Regions from separate parts of the Camelimonas sp. ID_303_24 genome, predicted to be linked through region 2. Evidence: predicted binding sites of a transcription regulator. Region 2 holds the regulator's gene; the other holds the start of a gene.
What was found. Region 2 encodes LexA, which represses DNA repair genes until DNA is damaged. Its sites were predicted from a motif close to TGTTCNNNNTGTGTTCNG; they were not measured.
Positions count from the first base shown of each region.

Region 1: a site for LexA is predicted at 1,612-1,629, ahead of ACERNI_RS00045 (ImuA family protein). Genes of this name have one in related genera too.

Region 1 is NZ_JBLLJM010000001.1:3,646-11,647, forward strand. It holds gene dinB (DNA polymerase IV) at 1-837, opposite strand, end outside; gene ACERNI_RS00040 (SOS response-associated peptidase) at 846-1,514, opposite strand; gene ACERNI_RS00045 (ImuA family protein) at 1,676-2,437, shown strand; gene ACERNI_RS00050 (Y-family DNA polymerase) at 2,352-3,875, shown strand; gene ACERNI_RS00055 (error-prone DNA polymerase) at 3,872-7,423, shown strand; partial or broken gene ACERNI_RS00060 (conjugal transfer protein TraG) at 7,448-8,002, shown strand, end outside.
Region 2 is NZ_JBLLJM010000002.1:457,475-465,476, forward strand. It holds gene trpD (anthranilate phosphoribosyltransferase) at 1-404, shown strand, start outside; gene trpC (indole-3-glycerol phosphate synthase TrpC) at 401-1,195, shown strand; gene ACERNI_RS02530 (hypothetical protein) at 1,313-1,783, opposite strand; gene ACERNI_RS02535 (flavin-containing monooxygenase) at 2,180-4,006, opposite strand; gene ACERNI_RS02540 (hypothetical protein) at 4,036-4,380, opposite strand; gene lexA (transcriptional repressor LexA) at 4,339-5,076, shown strand; gene ACERNI_RS02550 (ComEC/Rec2 family competence protein) at 5,234-7,705, opposite strand.

The sequences.
Region 1 (8,002 bases), on a different contig from region 2:
GATCTCTTTCCTCGCCGGTTCGAGATCGAAAATGTCCGTGGTAAAGGTATCCTCGGCCCCGATGGACTTGCGCTCGCGATGTGGTTCCACCGGGCGAAGGTCGATCCCGCGTGAGATGCTGTGATACCATCCGCCCGACTTCCCGAAATGCTCCCGCAGATACTCGGGCGATTTCTCCCTGAGATCAGCGCCTGTCAGAATGCCGAGGCGCTCCATCTTCGCCGCCGTGGCCGGCCCGACGCCATGAAACTTGTTCACCGCCAGTTCTGCCACGAATTGCGGGCCGCGCGCGGGTGTGATGACCGCCTGGCCATTAGGCTTGTTGAGGTCGCTCGCCATTTTCGCGAGGAACTTGCAGTAGCTGATGCCCGCCGAAGCGTTGAGGCCCGTGACCTCCTTGATGCGGTCGCGGATGATCTGCGCCACTTCGGTCGCGAGAGGAATGCCCCGCTTGTTGGAGCTTACGTCGAGATAGGCTTCGTCGAGGGACAGCGGTTCGATCAGATCGGTGTGCTCGGCGAAGATCTCCCGGATCTGGGCCGAAACCGCCCGATAGACATCGAAGCGGGGCTTCACGAAAACCAGATCGGGGCAACGCCGCTTCGCCGTGACCGACGGCATCGCCGATCGCACACCATATTCGCGCGCTTCATAACTTGCTGCGGCCACCACGCCGCGCGCGGCCGATCCGCCAACCGCAACCGGCTTGCCCCGCAAGCTTGGATCATCGCGCTGTTCGACTGAGGCATAAAATGCATCCATATCAACATGGATGATCTTGCGGATTTTTTCCCCCGCTTCGCCTGTGTCGCTCTGATGGACGCCCACGCCCGCCATCGTCCGGGTCACTTCTCGAGCATTCTGGACCGCTCGACGATCCTCAACCAATCGGCCGGCAACGGGCGCTGTAGAGCCTTCGCATCCTTCCAGTCAGCGTTCAGCCATGTCTGTACCTCCTCGGGGCTGGTGAGGATCACTGGCATCGCCTTGGGGTGGATCGGCTTAACAATGTCGTTCGCATCGGTTGTCAGGAAGGCGAACAGATCATGTGTGCCGGGGCGCGGTGTTCGGTTCGATCCGCGAACGCCGTCCCACCGCGTCCAGATGCCGGCAAAGAAGAACAGCGGCTCGCTATCGTCCAGAGCAAACCAGCAGAGCGGCTTGCGCTTCGTCACCGGATCAGGCGTCTGCCCATATTCCGAAAAGGCCGTCGCCGGGACCACGCATCGGTGCTCGATCCCCAGCCATTGCTGCCAATGTCCGATCCACGTCTTGCGGACATTGGTGACGCCGGTGTCGGGCGCGTCGGGTGATTTCAGGTGCTCCGCTGGTGTCGGCATGCCCCACGTCAGGGAGGCCAGTTCCCTGCTGCCGTCGCGGTTGCGCACAACCGGCGCCGGACGATCAGGATAGACATCGATCAACGGCTCAAGGTTCCCGAGGCTGTCATGCGTTGCGGCCACGAAATCCCGGATCGCCTGCTGGTTCGTCGTCAGATTATAGAGGTTACACAAACCCGATCCTCCGGTTTTACTGTGCGCCTACAATAAAAGCCCCGGAAGAGCCTGTCGTTCACATTTCGTCGGACTCACATTGACTCTCGGCTGGAATGAGAACAAATAAGGAACATAACAGCGAGAATCCACTGTGACAACCCTCGGAGCACCCCCCGCGCATGAATACGCGCCCCGTCAACCCGGCCTTTTTGGCGCTGCGTGAGCGTATCGCGCAGCTGGAGGGGGATGGCGCGCGCACGCGGGAGGTGCTGCCCTTCGGCGTGCCAACGCTGGATCGGAGATTGCCTGGCGGTGGGCTTGCGCTCGGGTGCCTGCATGAGGTCGCGGGCGGCGGAAATGGCGCCGTGGACGGGGCGGCCGCCGCCTGTTTCGTAGCCGGGATCGCGGCCCGCACACCGGGCAAGGTTCTATGGTGCGTGGCGCAGCAGGATTTGTTCGCACCGGGACTGGAACAGGCTGGCCTGTCCCCCGATCGCGTCATCCATGTCGAGGCCGGAGACGACAAATCGGTTCTGGCCTGCATGGAGGAAGGATTGCGGCATGGCGGTCTTGGCGCAGTGGTCGCCGATATTGCCCGTCTGCCGATGACCGCCTCGCGGCGGCTGCATCTGGCCGCCAAGGAGAGCGGGACCATAGGCATCGCACTGCGGCGCTGGCGACGGCAGGCCGAAGCCAGCGATTTCGGGCAGCCCAGCGCGGCGATGACGCGGTGGCGGGTCTCGGTGCTGCCGTCGCGGCCCTTGCCGGTTCCGGGCGTCGGACGCGCACGTTGGCTCATCGAGCTGATCCGCGCCCGCGCCGGGGAATCCCTCAATATAGAACTGGAGGCGTGCGATGGCTCGGGTCATCTCGGTCTTCCTGCCGACATGGCCGACAGACCGGCTGCGGCGGAAGACTGGCGACACAGCGCTGCCGGTTGAAGCGCCTCTGGTCCTCGTCGGACGCGACCGCAACAGGCGCATTATCACGGCGGCGGATTCTGCGGCCCAGGCACTCGGCCTGCGGGTCGGGATTCCTGTCACCAAGGCGCAGGCTCTCGTGCCGGGTCTCGCCATCGAACCGGCCGACCCCAAGGCCGACGCGGAGAGCCTGGAACGTCTCGCCCTCTGGGTCTTGCAGCGCTTCAGTCCGATCGTCGCGGTCGATCCACCCGATGGCATCGTCATCGAATCCACCGGCGCCGACCATCTCCACGGCGGCGAAGCCGCCATGCTGGATGCGCTTATCGGGCGTCTGACCCTTTCGGGTGTGGCCGCCCGAGCCGCCGTCGCCGACACCTGGGGCGCCGCCCATGCGCTGGCGCGCTACCGGGCAGATCCGGTTCTGATCGGAGGTGCCGGCAATGGAGAGGCCCTGATTTCGCCATTGCCCCTTGAGGCACTTCGCCTCCCGGATTCGATCTCCGCCGGCCTGCGTGATCTCGGCTTTGCCGCGATCTCCGACCTGATCGCCCAGCCTCGCGCGCCACTCACGCGCAGGTTCGGTCCTGAACTCGGCCGCCGGCTCGATCAGGCGCTCGGCGCGGCCGCCGAGCCGATCACACCGGTGCGTCCCGAGGATATGATCGAAGCCAGGCGCAGCTTTGCTGAACCCATCGGGGCGGTCGAAACGATCGCGCGCTATATCGGGAAGCTCGTCGCCTCCCTCTGCGATACGTTGGAGCAACGTGGCCTTGGGGCGCGGCGCCTCGATCTGCTCTGTCACCGGGTCGACAACCGCATCGAGACGGTGCGCATCGGGCTTGCCCGTCCCGTGCGCGAGCCAAAACGACTGACCCGACTTCTTTGCGACAAGATAGAAATCATCGATCCCGGCCTCGGCATCGAGATCATGTCGCTCGCGGCCACCCTTGTCGAACCTTTGGAAGCGCGGCAAGCGACGACATCACTTATCGACACGCCGGAACCCGATCTTTCCGGGCTGATCGATGTCCTGGCGAACCGGGTCGGCGCGCGGGCAATCTATCGCTTTGCTCCCGTCGCCAGCGACGTCCCGGAACGATCCATCTGCCGCATTCCCGCACTTGCGGCGGAGACCGGCGCAGGCTGGCCGGATCATTGGCCCCGCCCATCGCGGCTGCTGATGCAGCCTGAGCCCATCGAGACCATGGCGCTTCTGCCCGATCATCCGCCAAACTGGATTTCCTGGCGCGGCGTAAGGCGGCGGGTGCGCCGGGCTGACGGACCTGAACGTGTCTTCGGCGAATGGTGGAAGCGCGATGCGGAACTGGCGGCGGTGCGCGACTACTTCCGCATCGAGGATGACGCCGGCGAACGCTTCTGGGTCTTTCGCGCCGGCGATGGCGAGGATGCCGCCACCGGCTCGCATCGCTGGTTCATGCACGGGATCTTCGGATGACGGACGCCTCGAGAAATGGGCCGCGCTATGCCGAATTGCAGGTGACGTCGCAGTATTCCTTCCTGCGCGGCGCCTCCTCGGCCGACGAGCTGTTTGCGACCGCCGCCCTCATGGGGATCGAGGCGCTCGCCGTAGTGGACCGAAATTCGGTCGCCGGGATCGTCCGCGCCCATGAGGCCGCCAAGGCCACCGGCGTCCGGCTGATCGTCGGCTGCCGCCTCGACTTGGCCTGCGGCATGTCGGTACTGGTCTATCCCACCGATCGGGATGCATGGTCGCGGCTGTGCCGCCTACTGACCCTCGGCAAGGGCCGCGCCGGAAAAGGGGGATGCCATCTGGAATGGGCTGATCTGGTCGCCTATGGCGAAGGCATGATCGCGGTCCTGGTGCCCGATCTGGCCGATGCGGTCTGCGCCCTGCGGCTGCGACGACTGCGTGACACCTTCGGGGATCGCGCCTATCTGGCGCTCACGCTGCGCCGCCGTCCCAACGATCAGATGCGGCTGTGGGAGCTGTTGATGCTGGCGCAACAGGCGCGAGTGCCGACCGTCGTGACCAATGACGTGCTGTTCCATGAACCGGGCCGCCGCATGTTACAGGACGTCGTGACGGCCATCCGCCACAACACTACGATCGACGCCCTCGGTCATCGGAGGGAACGCCATGCCGATCGATACCTGAAACCGCCCGCCGAGATGCACCGTCTGTTCGCGCGTTGGCCGGAAGCGCTGGCGCGCACAGTGGAGATCATGCGCCGCTGCACCTTCAGCCTTGACGAACTGCGATACCAATATCCCGAGGAACGTGACGATCCGGCCCTGACGCCGCAACAGACACTGGACAGACTAACCTGGGAGGGTGCGGCGACACGTTATCCCGATGGCGTGCCTGACGAAGTGACGGCGGCGCTGCGCCACGAACTGGCCCTGATCGGCAAACTCGACTACGCGCCATATTTTTTGACCGTCAACAGCATCGTCCAGTTTGCCCGCTCGCGCGGCATTCTCTGTCAGGGACGCGGTTCGGCGGCGAACTCAGCCGTCTGCTATGTCCTCGGCATCACCGCCATCGATCCCGGCCGCAACGATCTGCTCTTCGAACGCTTCGTCAGTGAGGAACGCAGGGAGCCGCCCGACATCGATGTGGATTTCGAGCATGAACGCCGCGAAGAGGTCATCCAGTGGGTTTATGAGCATTATGGCCGGGACCATGCCGCGCTGACGGCCACCGTCATCCGCTATCGTTCCAAGGGCGCGCTGCGCGATGTCGGCAAGGCCATGGACCTTCCTGAGGATCTGCTCCACACCCTTTCCGGCCAGCTCTGGGCCTGGTCGGAAACCGGCGTATCGGATCAGCAAATCCGTGAGTTGAACCTCAATCCGCAGGATCGCCGTCTGCGCCTGACCCTCGAACTGGCAGCGCAGCTTCGCGGCGCACCCCGGCATTTGTCGCAGCATCCGGGCGGCTTCGTCCTGACCCATGACCGGCTCGATGATCTCGTACCGATCGAACCCGCCGCCATGGTGGATCGCCAGATCATCGAATGGGACAAAGACGACATTGACGCCCTGCGCTTCATGAAGGTGGATGTCTTGGCTCTCGGGATGCTGACCTGCATGCGCAAGGGTCTCGATCTGATCGCCGAACACAAGGGGATCGCCGTCGATCTGGCGACCATCCCAGCCGAAGATCCACGCACCTACGCCATGATCCGTAAAGCAGACACCCTCGGGACGTTTCAGATCGAGTCTCGCGCGCAGATGTCGATGCTGCCCCGGCTGAAACCGCGGACCTATTACGATCTGGTGGTGCAGGTCGCCATCGTTCGACCGGGGCCGATCCAGGGTGACATGGTCCATCCCTATCTCCGTCGCCGCGAAGGACTGGAAGAGGTTCACTACCCAACGCCAGAGCTGGAAAAGGTGCTCGGCAAAACCCTCGGCGTGCCGCTCTTTCAAGAGCAGGCCATGCGCGTGGCCATCGAATGCGCAGGCTTCACTCCCGGCGAGGCCGACCTCCTGCGCAAGAGCATGGCCACTTTCAAATTCACCGGCGGCGTCTCGAAATTCCGCGACAAGCTGATCGAGGGAATGGTGGCCAATGGCTATGATCGGGAATTTGCCGAGCGCACCTTCCGGCAACTGGAGGGCTTCGGCTCCTACGGCTTCCCCGAGAGCCACGCCGCCTCCTTTGCCTTGGTTGCCTATGCCTCCGCCTGGCTGAAATGCTGGCACCCCGATGCATTCTGCGCCGCTCTTCTGAACTCCCAACCCATGGGCTTCTACGCCCCGGCACAAATCGTCCGGGATGCCCGCGACCATGGTGTCGAGGTGCGTCCGATCTGCGTCAACGCTTCGCGATGGGATTGTACGCTGGAGCCGACAGACGACGAGACCCGCTTTGCGGTCCGCCTCGGTCTGTGCATGGTGATGCGCGCCCGCGCACAGGATCTCGTCACGCAGGAACTCGGCCCACGCACCGATCTGCAGATCCACCGCAATCTGGAGCGCCAGGTCGAGGCGGAACGCTGGACCCAGCTTGACCGACAGCTTGTCCGTGACGCCCACAAGTCCGGGATTATAGATCTCGCTCCGCCTGCCGACCGCCAGCCGGACGAGTTCCATGCGCTGAAGGTGGGGCGGCTGCGCACCCTCGAAATCCGCGGATTGGCCGGCCAAATCGGACACGCGCAATGGTTCATCAGGCCCGAAGCCGAGACTGTGCTGCGCGAGATGGGCGAACGCGGCGACATCATCAAGCGTATGCACCGCGCGCTCACAGAGCGCGGCATCGAACGCGGCTCGGCCAGCTATGTTCTTGCGGGCGAAAGCCTCGACGTTCCCATCGTCGGCCGACTGGTCGAACGCGGCCTCGATGACGAGTTGAAGGGCACGGCCTATGCCGTGGTCGACGGTACCGACGGCCGCACCCATCATATCAGGCTGCCGCACCTCGATGCCACGGGCGACAGCCCGCCCGGTTCGATCGTGGAATTGCGCTCCTGGGAGGACGCGCAAGGGCAGCGCCGTGTTGCGCTCGCCGTCCGCTCCGATCTCGATCTCGGCGCTCAGGTCGGCGCCACTGGCGCGACCTGGCTCGACCGGCAGGCGATTGCACGCGAACCCATTGCCCTGTCGGACAGCGGCTTCGGCGCGGAAGTCCGTCAGGCACTTGATGAACGTGCCGAGCATCTCATCGGCGAGGGTCTGGCCGAGCGGCAAGGCCAGGGCGGCCGCGTCGTCTTTGCGCGTCGCCTCCTCAGCACCCTGCGCCAGCGCGAGATCGATGCGCTCGGCGAGAAACTCGCCTTTGAGACCGGGCTGCCGTTCAATCGCGCAGCCAGCGGCGAATATGTCGCTGGCGCCTACCGTCAACGGCTTGCGCTGGCCTCCGGCCGCTTCGCCATGATCGACGACGGCCTCGGCTTCCAGCTCGTGCCCTGGTCACCCTCCCTCGAAAAGCAGATCGGCCGCCATGTCTCAGGCGTCGCTCGTGACGATGGCGGCGTCGATTGGGAATTCGGCCGCAAGCGCGGCCTCGGCCTCTGACATCAACCGGAAAGGACAATCGTAATGTCGGCGACCAAGATCCTCTGGGGACAGATCAGTATCGTCTTCCTCATCATCCTCGCCACCACCTGGGGCGCGACGCAGTATGTCGCCTGGAGCCTCGGCTATCAGCCGCAACTCGGCCCGCCCTGGTTCGAGCTGTTCGGGACGCCGATCTACTACCCGCCGGCGATCTTCTGGTGGTGGTATTTCTATGAAGCCTATGCGCCGCCGATCTTTGCGAAGGGGGGCATCATTGCGGCCTCCGGCGGCTTCATCGCCATCGCGGTCGCCATCGGCATGTCGGTCTGGCGGGCGCGCGAGGCCAAGAACGTCGCCACCTATGGCTCGGCGCGATGGGCAGAGACCTCGGAGATCAGGAAGGCGGGACTGCTCGATCCCGATGGCGTCGTCCTCGGCCGTTATGACCGCGAGTATCTTCGCCATGACGGCCCGGAGCATGTGCTCTGCTTTGCGCCGACCCGATCCGGCAAGGGCGTCGGTCTGGTCATCCCGTCGCTCCTGACTTGGCCGGGCTCGGCCATCGTCCACGACATTAAGGGCGAGAACTGGCAGCTC
Region 2 (8,002 bases):
TGCAAACGCTCGGCGCCGAACGGGTGTGGGCGGTGCACGGTTCCGATGGGCTGGACGAGATCACCACCACTGGCCCGACCCAGGTGGTGGCGCTGGAAGATGGCGCCGTGCGCACATTCACCGTGCAGCCGGAGGATGTTGGCCTGAAGCGGGCCAGCCTCGATGACCTGAAGGGCGGCGATCCGGAGCATAACGCCTCCGCCGCCATGCGCCTGCTCCAGGGTGAACCTGGCGCCTACCGCGACATCGTGCTGATGAATGCCGGCGCGGCGCTGGTCGTCGCCGGCAAGGCGGACGATCTGGCCGCCGGCGTCGCCATGGCGGCGCAGGCCATCGACAGCGGCGCGGCGCGCAAGACGCTGGAAAAGCTGGTCCGGGCGAGCCACGCGGGAGCAACGGCATGAGCAATGTTCTGGAACGAATCGGCGCTTACAAGCTGGAGGAGATCGCCGCTGCGAAGGCCGCGATCCCCCAGGCGCAAATCGAGCAACTGGCCGCCTCCGCCCCGGCGCCGCGCGGCTTTCTGGCCGCGCTGGAGCGGAAAATCGACGCCGGCCAGCCGGCGCTGATCGCCGAAATCAAGAAGGCCAGCCCGTCGAAGGGGCTGATCCGCGCCGATTTCGATCCGCCGGCGCTGGCCCGCGCCTATGAGGCCGGCGGCGCCGCCTGCCTGTCGGTGCTGACCGATACCCCGTCGTTTCAGGGCAGCCCGGAGTTCCTGAAGGCGGCGCGCGCCGCCTGCGCCCTGCCCGCCCTGCGCAAGGATTTCCTCTACGATCCTTACCAGGTGTTCGAAGCCCGGGCCTGGGGCGCTGACTGCATCCTTGTCATCATGGCCTCGGTCGACGACGCCCTGGCGCTGGAGCTGACGCGGACGGCGACCCGCCTTGGCATGGACACGCTGGTGGAGGTGCACGACGGCGACGAACTGGAGCGCGCGCTGAAGCTGCCGTCGCGGCTGATCGGCGTCAACAACCGCGACCTGCGCACCTTCGAGGTGTCGCTGACGGTGACCGAACGCCTGGCCCCGCGCGTGCCGGCCGATCGCGTGCTGGTGGGAGAAAGCGGCATCTTCACGCCGCAGGATATCGCCCGCCTCGCCGCCTGCAAGGTCAACGCCTATCTGGTGGGCGAAAGCCTGATGCGCCAGGAGGACGTGACCGCCGCGACGCAGGCGCTGCTGGCCGCCGCCTGACCCCCAGGCTGCCTGACCCAATGGAGGCTGGCCTGGCCATGGCGGCGCCTGAGCCAGGAGCCGTAGCCAGGCAGCCGTCCAGTCATGCAACCAGCCCGGTCAGGCCATCCGACCGTCTCAGTCGCGCGGCGCCACGAATGTCAGCCCGTCGCCATCGGCCTTGCAGGTCAGTTCCGTGGCGTCGCTGAGCGGCTTCATGGTCGCCGGGTCCAGCTGGCGCAGGTACACATGCGCCAGTCCATCCGGCGTCAGGCGCAGGCGCACATATTGCAGCGTCATCGCGCCGGTTTTTGATGACAGGAACAAATGGCTGTCGGAGGTGGCGATCCACCGGTCGATGACATTCCACGCCTGAAAGCGCACCACGGCGAATCCCGTCGGGCCAAACGTCTTGCCAGCGCCAGCCGCCTTGTCAGCGCCAGACATTTTGCTGACCTCGCGACCAGTCCGTTCGCATTTGCCAAGGCGCATCACCACGCCGGGAAGCTCGCCGGCGGCCAGGCGTCCCGCGAGATCGTCATGGCTCCAGGCCGCCTGCCCGGCGCGCGGCGCAACAAGGACAACAACAGCTACAAGCAATAACTTCATTGAAAAATGGTACATACGCATAATAATCACCAGTATTTCAAATAAATATCCGCAGGTTCTGACGATACAGCACCTGCGGCATGTGGAAATACCAGTGAATGCGCATGACGGTGAATATATGCGCGCGCCAGTTGCCGGAGCCGCTGCGGCGCCCGGCAACCATGCAGATCATCGCAGCCGCAGGCCGGCATCGCGGCGCAACTGCGGCCGCCCCGCGCATGACCGGGCGCGATGCGCACGGGGCTTTTGCCGCCGCCTGCCTTTACTTGCCTTTCGGCTGTCGCCCTCAGTGCCGCCGCGCTCTGCCCTGTGGCGTTTCTGCCCGGTGGCGTTTCTTCCTGGGCGCGTTTCTTCCTGGGCGCGTTTCTTCCAGGTCGGGTTCTACCCGGCGGCGCCTTATTCCGCAGCCTGGGCGCCGTAACTCAGCTCCAGCCCGTCCATGTCGCCCTTCTGACGCCAGGTCTCCCACATGCGAAGGAACACCGTCGGGCCCCGCCAGTACTGATTGTTCTTCAGCACCCGCATGTTGTTCACGTTGCCTTCGTTGTTGTAGTAGCCCGGCGTGCACTCCTCCAGATAAGGCACGCGGGCGCGGGCGATCTTGACGCAGGCATCCACCCACGCCTTTTCCGCCGCCGCCGTTGCCTCGACGGTGATCGCGCCGCGTTCGCGCATCTGCCGCAACAGCCAGCCGATATGACGGGTCTGCTCATCCAGCATGTGCTGGAAATTGGGGCTCTGGCCCGACTGGATCGGCGTGACGATGAAGCAGTTGGGGAAGCCGCGCGAGAACAGCCCGTGGAAGGTTTCGGCCCCGTCCCGCCATTTCTCGGTCAGCGTCAGGCCGTCCCGGCCGTAAACCTCAAGGCCGAAGCGGCGGGTGATGTCGGTGCCAACCTCGAAGCCGGTGGCGTAGATCAGGCAATCCAGTTCATAGGATTTGCCGTCGACGACGACGCCGGTTTCGGTGATGCGCTCGACGCCCCGCCCCTGCGTATCGATGAGATGGACGTTGGGGCGGTTGAAGGTCGGCAGATAGCCATCGTGGAAGCACGGCCGCTTGCAGAACTGGCTGTACCAGGGCTTCAGCGCCGAGGCGATGGCGGCATCCCTGACGATGGAATCAACGCGGGCGCGCACCCGCTCCATTTTCTGAAAGTCAGCCAGTTCGATCAGCTTCTCCGGGTCTTCGACAACCTCGCCCTGTTTCTGCTTGCGCCGCGCCGCCAGCAGAATGTTGCCGATGAGATCGGTCCAGCCGTCATTGACCAGATCCTCCTCGAACTCTCCGCCCGAGACAACGGCGGTGAAATTGTCCATGCGCTCCCGCTGCCAGCCCGGCTGGAGCGAACCGGCCCAATCCATGTCGGTCGGCCGGTCATCGCGCACGTCGATGGACGACGGCGTGCGCTGGAAGACGAACAGTTCCTTTGACCATTCGCCAAGATGCGGCACGCACTGCACCGCCGTGGCCCCGGTGCCGATGATGCCCACCCGCTTGTCGGCAAGGCCGGTGAGATTGCCGTGCGAATCGCCGCCAGTGTAAGCGTAGTCCCAGCGGCTGGTGTGGAAGCTGTGGCCCCTGAAAGTCTCCACGCCCGGAATGCCAGGCAGCTTCGGCCGGTCCAGCGGACCGCCGACGAGGATGACGAAGCGGGCGGAAATTTCATCGCCGCGATCAGTGCGCACATGCCAGCGCGCGGCCGCCTCATCCCAGCGCATCTCCGTCGCCACGGTCTGGAACAGGGCGTGCGGGTAAAGATCGAAATGACGGGCGACCCGGTGGGCCTGGGCAAGAATTTCCGGCGCGCGGGCATATTTGCGCTGCGGCGTGTAGCCGGTTTCTTCCAGCAAGGGCAGGTAAATATAGCTTTCCGTATCACAGGCCGCGCCCGGATAACGGTTCCAGTACCAGGTGCCGCCGAAGTCGCCGCCCTTCTCGATGATCCGGAACGATTCGATCCCCGCCTCGCGCAGGCGCGCGCCAGAGAGCAGCCCGCCGAAGCCGCCGCCGATAACAACGGCGTCAACGGTTTCGCGCACCGGCTCACGGGTGAAACCCGGCGCGACATAGGGATCGTCCAGATAATGCGCGAAATCACCGGTCATGGCGGCGTACTGCTGGTTCCCGTCGGAACGCAGACGCCTGTCCCGCTCCTCCCGGTAACGCGCCTTCAGCGCATCGATCTCGATATGCGCGGCGTTATCGCCCGTAGCTGACATGTTTCACTCCCGGCGCAAGCGTCATGACTTTATGAAATATCCTTATTCTTGATAAAGATACTGATCAGTACCAATAGCCATGTCAACTGCGGCTTCGCCATGATCGCGTCTGCGCCCGGCGCATGGAAAACCCAGGTCGCGCCGCCGCACTGCCAGCAGCGCAGCGCCTGCCACCCCGGCCCATTTGCATCCGGATCACATATTGCGGAACACAGCAGGAACATGCAATACTGTTCATGATTTGTTTCGTTGCAGAATCGGCCTGTCAGTTTTGCCCGTTCGTCTGGCGTTAAGGCGGGGGCTGGCTGCTCTGTCATTGGGGGTGAGAGACGATGTTGACGGCCAAGCAGCACGAGCTTTTGCGGTTTATCCATCAACGCCTTCAGGAAACCGGCGTGCCACCGTCGTTTGACGAGATGAAGGAGGCTCTGGATCTCAAATCGAAGTCCGGCATCCATCGCCTGATCATGGCGCTTGAGGAGCGTGGATTCATTCGCCGGCTACCCAACCGGGCGCGCGCCGTCGAGGTGTTGCGCATGCCTGACATCCAGCAGGGAGCTGGAGGAAAGCCCGCGCAGACGGGTTTCCGGCCGCGCGTGGTGGCGGGCGGCAAAAGCGCCGCAACGGTGGCGAAACGCACGGACAACGAAGGCTTTTCCCCCGCGATGACGGATGGGCAGATCCCGGGTGTCGTCGCGGTGCCGCTGATCGGGCGCATCGCCGCCGGCGCGCCCATCAGCGCCATACAGCATCAGGGCGAGAGCATCCCCCTCCCCGTCGGCCTGCTGGGCGCGGGTGACCATTACGCCCTGGAGGTGCGCGGCGATTCGATGATCGACGCCGGCATTCTGGAAGGCGACACCGTGGTGATCCGCCGTCAGGATTCCGCCGATAATGGCGACATCATCGTCGCGCTGATCGATGATGAGGAAGCAACCCTGAAGCGCCTGCGCAAACGCGGCCCCAGCGTTGAACTGGAAGCCGCCAATCCGCAGTTCGAGAACCGGGTGCTGCCGGCCGGCCGGGTGAAAATTCAGGGCAAGCTCGTCAGCCTGGTGCGGCGTTATTGAAGCGCCGCCCCGGCATTTGGGAAACCGCGCCGGGTCAGGCTCTTCAGGGCAGTCGCCAGCTTCAGCGGATTGGCCATGTCCCAACTGCTGGATGACGCCGGACGGTTGCGCGGCTCGCGGGTTCTGATGGCGTTTTCGCTTGTGCCGTGCGGGGCGCTCAATCCGGCTGCGCGGCGCCGGTTTCGCCACGCGCGTCATCATCGGGGTCCGTTCCGCCGCCGGCGTTTGCCTCCCTGCCTTGTTCTGGCGTCGTCGCGCCATGCTGATCCGGCGTTCGCCGCGCCGGCCGCTCCGGGGCTGGCTGGAAACTCCGGTGTGTGGGCGGTTCGTATCGTGGTGGCCGGGCCGGCGTCCATGGCCAGCCTTCCCCGGGCTGCCGCACGCGCCTTACCGTGGCCGCGCCTTCATGCAGATAGATGCTGGCGGCCCCCTGCTGCGCCAGTGTCTGACGATCCAGCGCCACGGCCGCGCGACATCCCGATGGCGCGCGATGCGGGGAGACGATGACATCGGCGCGGGCGCAATCTTCAAACAGGCCGCGTCGCTCCCGGCTCCATGCGATGGCGCCGCCATCATCGCGGAGCGCGGTGCAGCCCAACGGATCGCAGCGCGCGCCAGCCCGCAGGGAAGGATCGCTCGCCGCCCGCTGGTCGCCAATGGCGCGCAACCATTGTTCAACGGTGAACGATGACGGCGTTCCCAGCAGGGTGACGCGCAGCCGTCCATCAGAATCGCGCCCCTGGCCCTGCACCACCAGCGCTCCGCGTCCCTGCCGGTCGACCAGCACATCCGGCTTTGAGGCGAACTGGAGCAGAACCAGACCGGCGAACGCCGGCGCAAGGGCCGCCCAGCGCAGGGGCGAGCGCCAGATGACAAACCAGATGATGGCTACGCTCAGGCACAATAATGCGCCCGGCCCAGGCGCGGCGACGCCGGCGACGGCGTGGGGCGTCGCCGCGATGCGCATGGAGACGTAAAGCACCGGCTCGGTCGCCGCCCCCATGACCCACCAGACCGGCCAGTCCAGCCCAAGCGCCGTCAGGGCGACGCCCACGACGGCGGCGGGCATCACCACCAGCGACAGAAATGGCAAAGCCATGGCGTTGCCGACCAGCCCCAGCGGATACACCGACTGGAAATGCCAGACGCTGAATGGTCCGGTCGCCAGCTCACAAACCAGCGTCGTCAGTCCGACTGCGACCAGCGGCGCCATCGCCCGGCGGACCAGACCAGGCCCGGCGCGACGCCGGCGCGGCTGCCCTGGCGTGACCGCGCTGCGGTCCGCCAGCGCGATCAGCCCGGCCACGGCCGCGAACGACATCTGGAAGCCAGGCCCCAGCAGGCTTTCCGGCTCGCGCACAAGCACAATCATCGCCGCCACGGCCAGATTGTGCATGGAGAGCGCCGGCCGGTCGACCAGAATGGCGCCAAGCATGGCGAGGATCATGATCAATGACCGTTCGGTCGCGACATCGGCCCCGGAGAAGACGCAATAGGCGGTCGCTCCGGCCATGGCGAGGACAGCGGCGATCTTGCGCACCGGCAGATGCAGCGCGCACCACGGCGAGAGCGCCAGAAGCGCGCGCGCCGTCCAGAAGAACATGCCGGCGGCCAACACCATGTGCAGCCCGGAAATGGAGATGATGTGATAGATGCCGGCGGCCCGCAGCCAGGCGTTGGTCTCCTCCGCGATCTGCCCGCGCTTGCCGGTGACGAGGGCCGCCGCGACCGCGCCAGCCTGGCCGCCCCATGCGCTGGCGATCCGGTCGGTCAACGCCATGCGGCCATTGTCGATCCATGCGGCCAGGCGCCATGCCCACGGCGCCGGCGCGGGCATGGCTTGCGCGCTTTCCAGATCGTTTTCCTGAGCATTTTTCTCGCTGTTTTTCTGGCCGCGGTTGCCCTCTCCTGGTAGCGGCGCGGCTGATGGGGCGTCGACCCAGGCGGCCTGCGCCCCATCCCAAACCGCAATCCTGCCGAGGGCTGAACCCGTGCCGCCGGTCTGCCGGAACCAGGCGTCGCGGGCAAAATCGTAGCCGCCGGGGCGCGCTGCTTCTGGCGGCGGCAGCAGGCGCGCCCGCGTTCGCACCATGACGCCCGCGCGCAACGGCTCCGCCTGTCGCACCGACACCCTGACCCTGGCCGGCAGTTGCTGCGGCGACAGGCGCGCGAAGCTGACCGGAGCCACCAGCAGCCTCGCGCCGGCCCCGCGCTGGTCCACGGCCAGGACATATCCGGTCAGTTCGCCAATGGTGGGCCGTTGCAACACCGGCGCATCCAGCGCGGCAAGCCGCAGGGCGCTGGCGGCGTAGCCGGCGGGAATCATGGCCAAAACGACCAGCGCCATGCGCGCCGCCGGCCGGCGGCGCGTCGCCGACGCCAGCAACAGGGCGCAGGCGGCGACAAGCGCAGGGCCGGCGTCCCCCGGCGTCAGGCGGTTGAAATACCAGATGACGCCGCAGCCGAAGAGCACCGGCAGCCAAAGCCAGTGGCGGCGCTGGTCGATGTCCGCGCCCAGCCAGCCCCGGATCTGGCGGGCGGCCATCGCCGCCCACAATGCCATGGTCGTGGCCGGAGCCCGGCGCAGCAGGCGCGCCTCGCGCGCCAGACCAGTCGCTATCCCATTCACCAGCCGGCGAACCAGGCCGGCGTGCGTCTGGAGAGCCCGGAGGCCTGACCACCAAAGGCCTGAACGGGCTGTATTTGCCTGGGCGGGAGCAGTTGTTTCCGGAAGATGATGATCCGCGCCAGCATGGGGGGGCGCCGCCTGCGGGGATGCGGCGCGGGCAAGCTCCGGTGGGGCATACGCCGCCTGGGCGAACTTTGCGGCAAGCAGCTGTCCGTCCCGCGCGAGCGCAGGCGCACCAGACCGGCGCGGAGCGTCCGCCGCCCCACCCTGCGCTTTCCCCACTGGCTTCATGCGCCG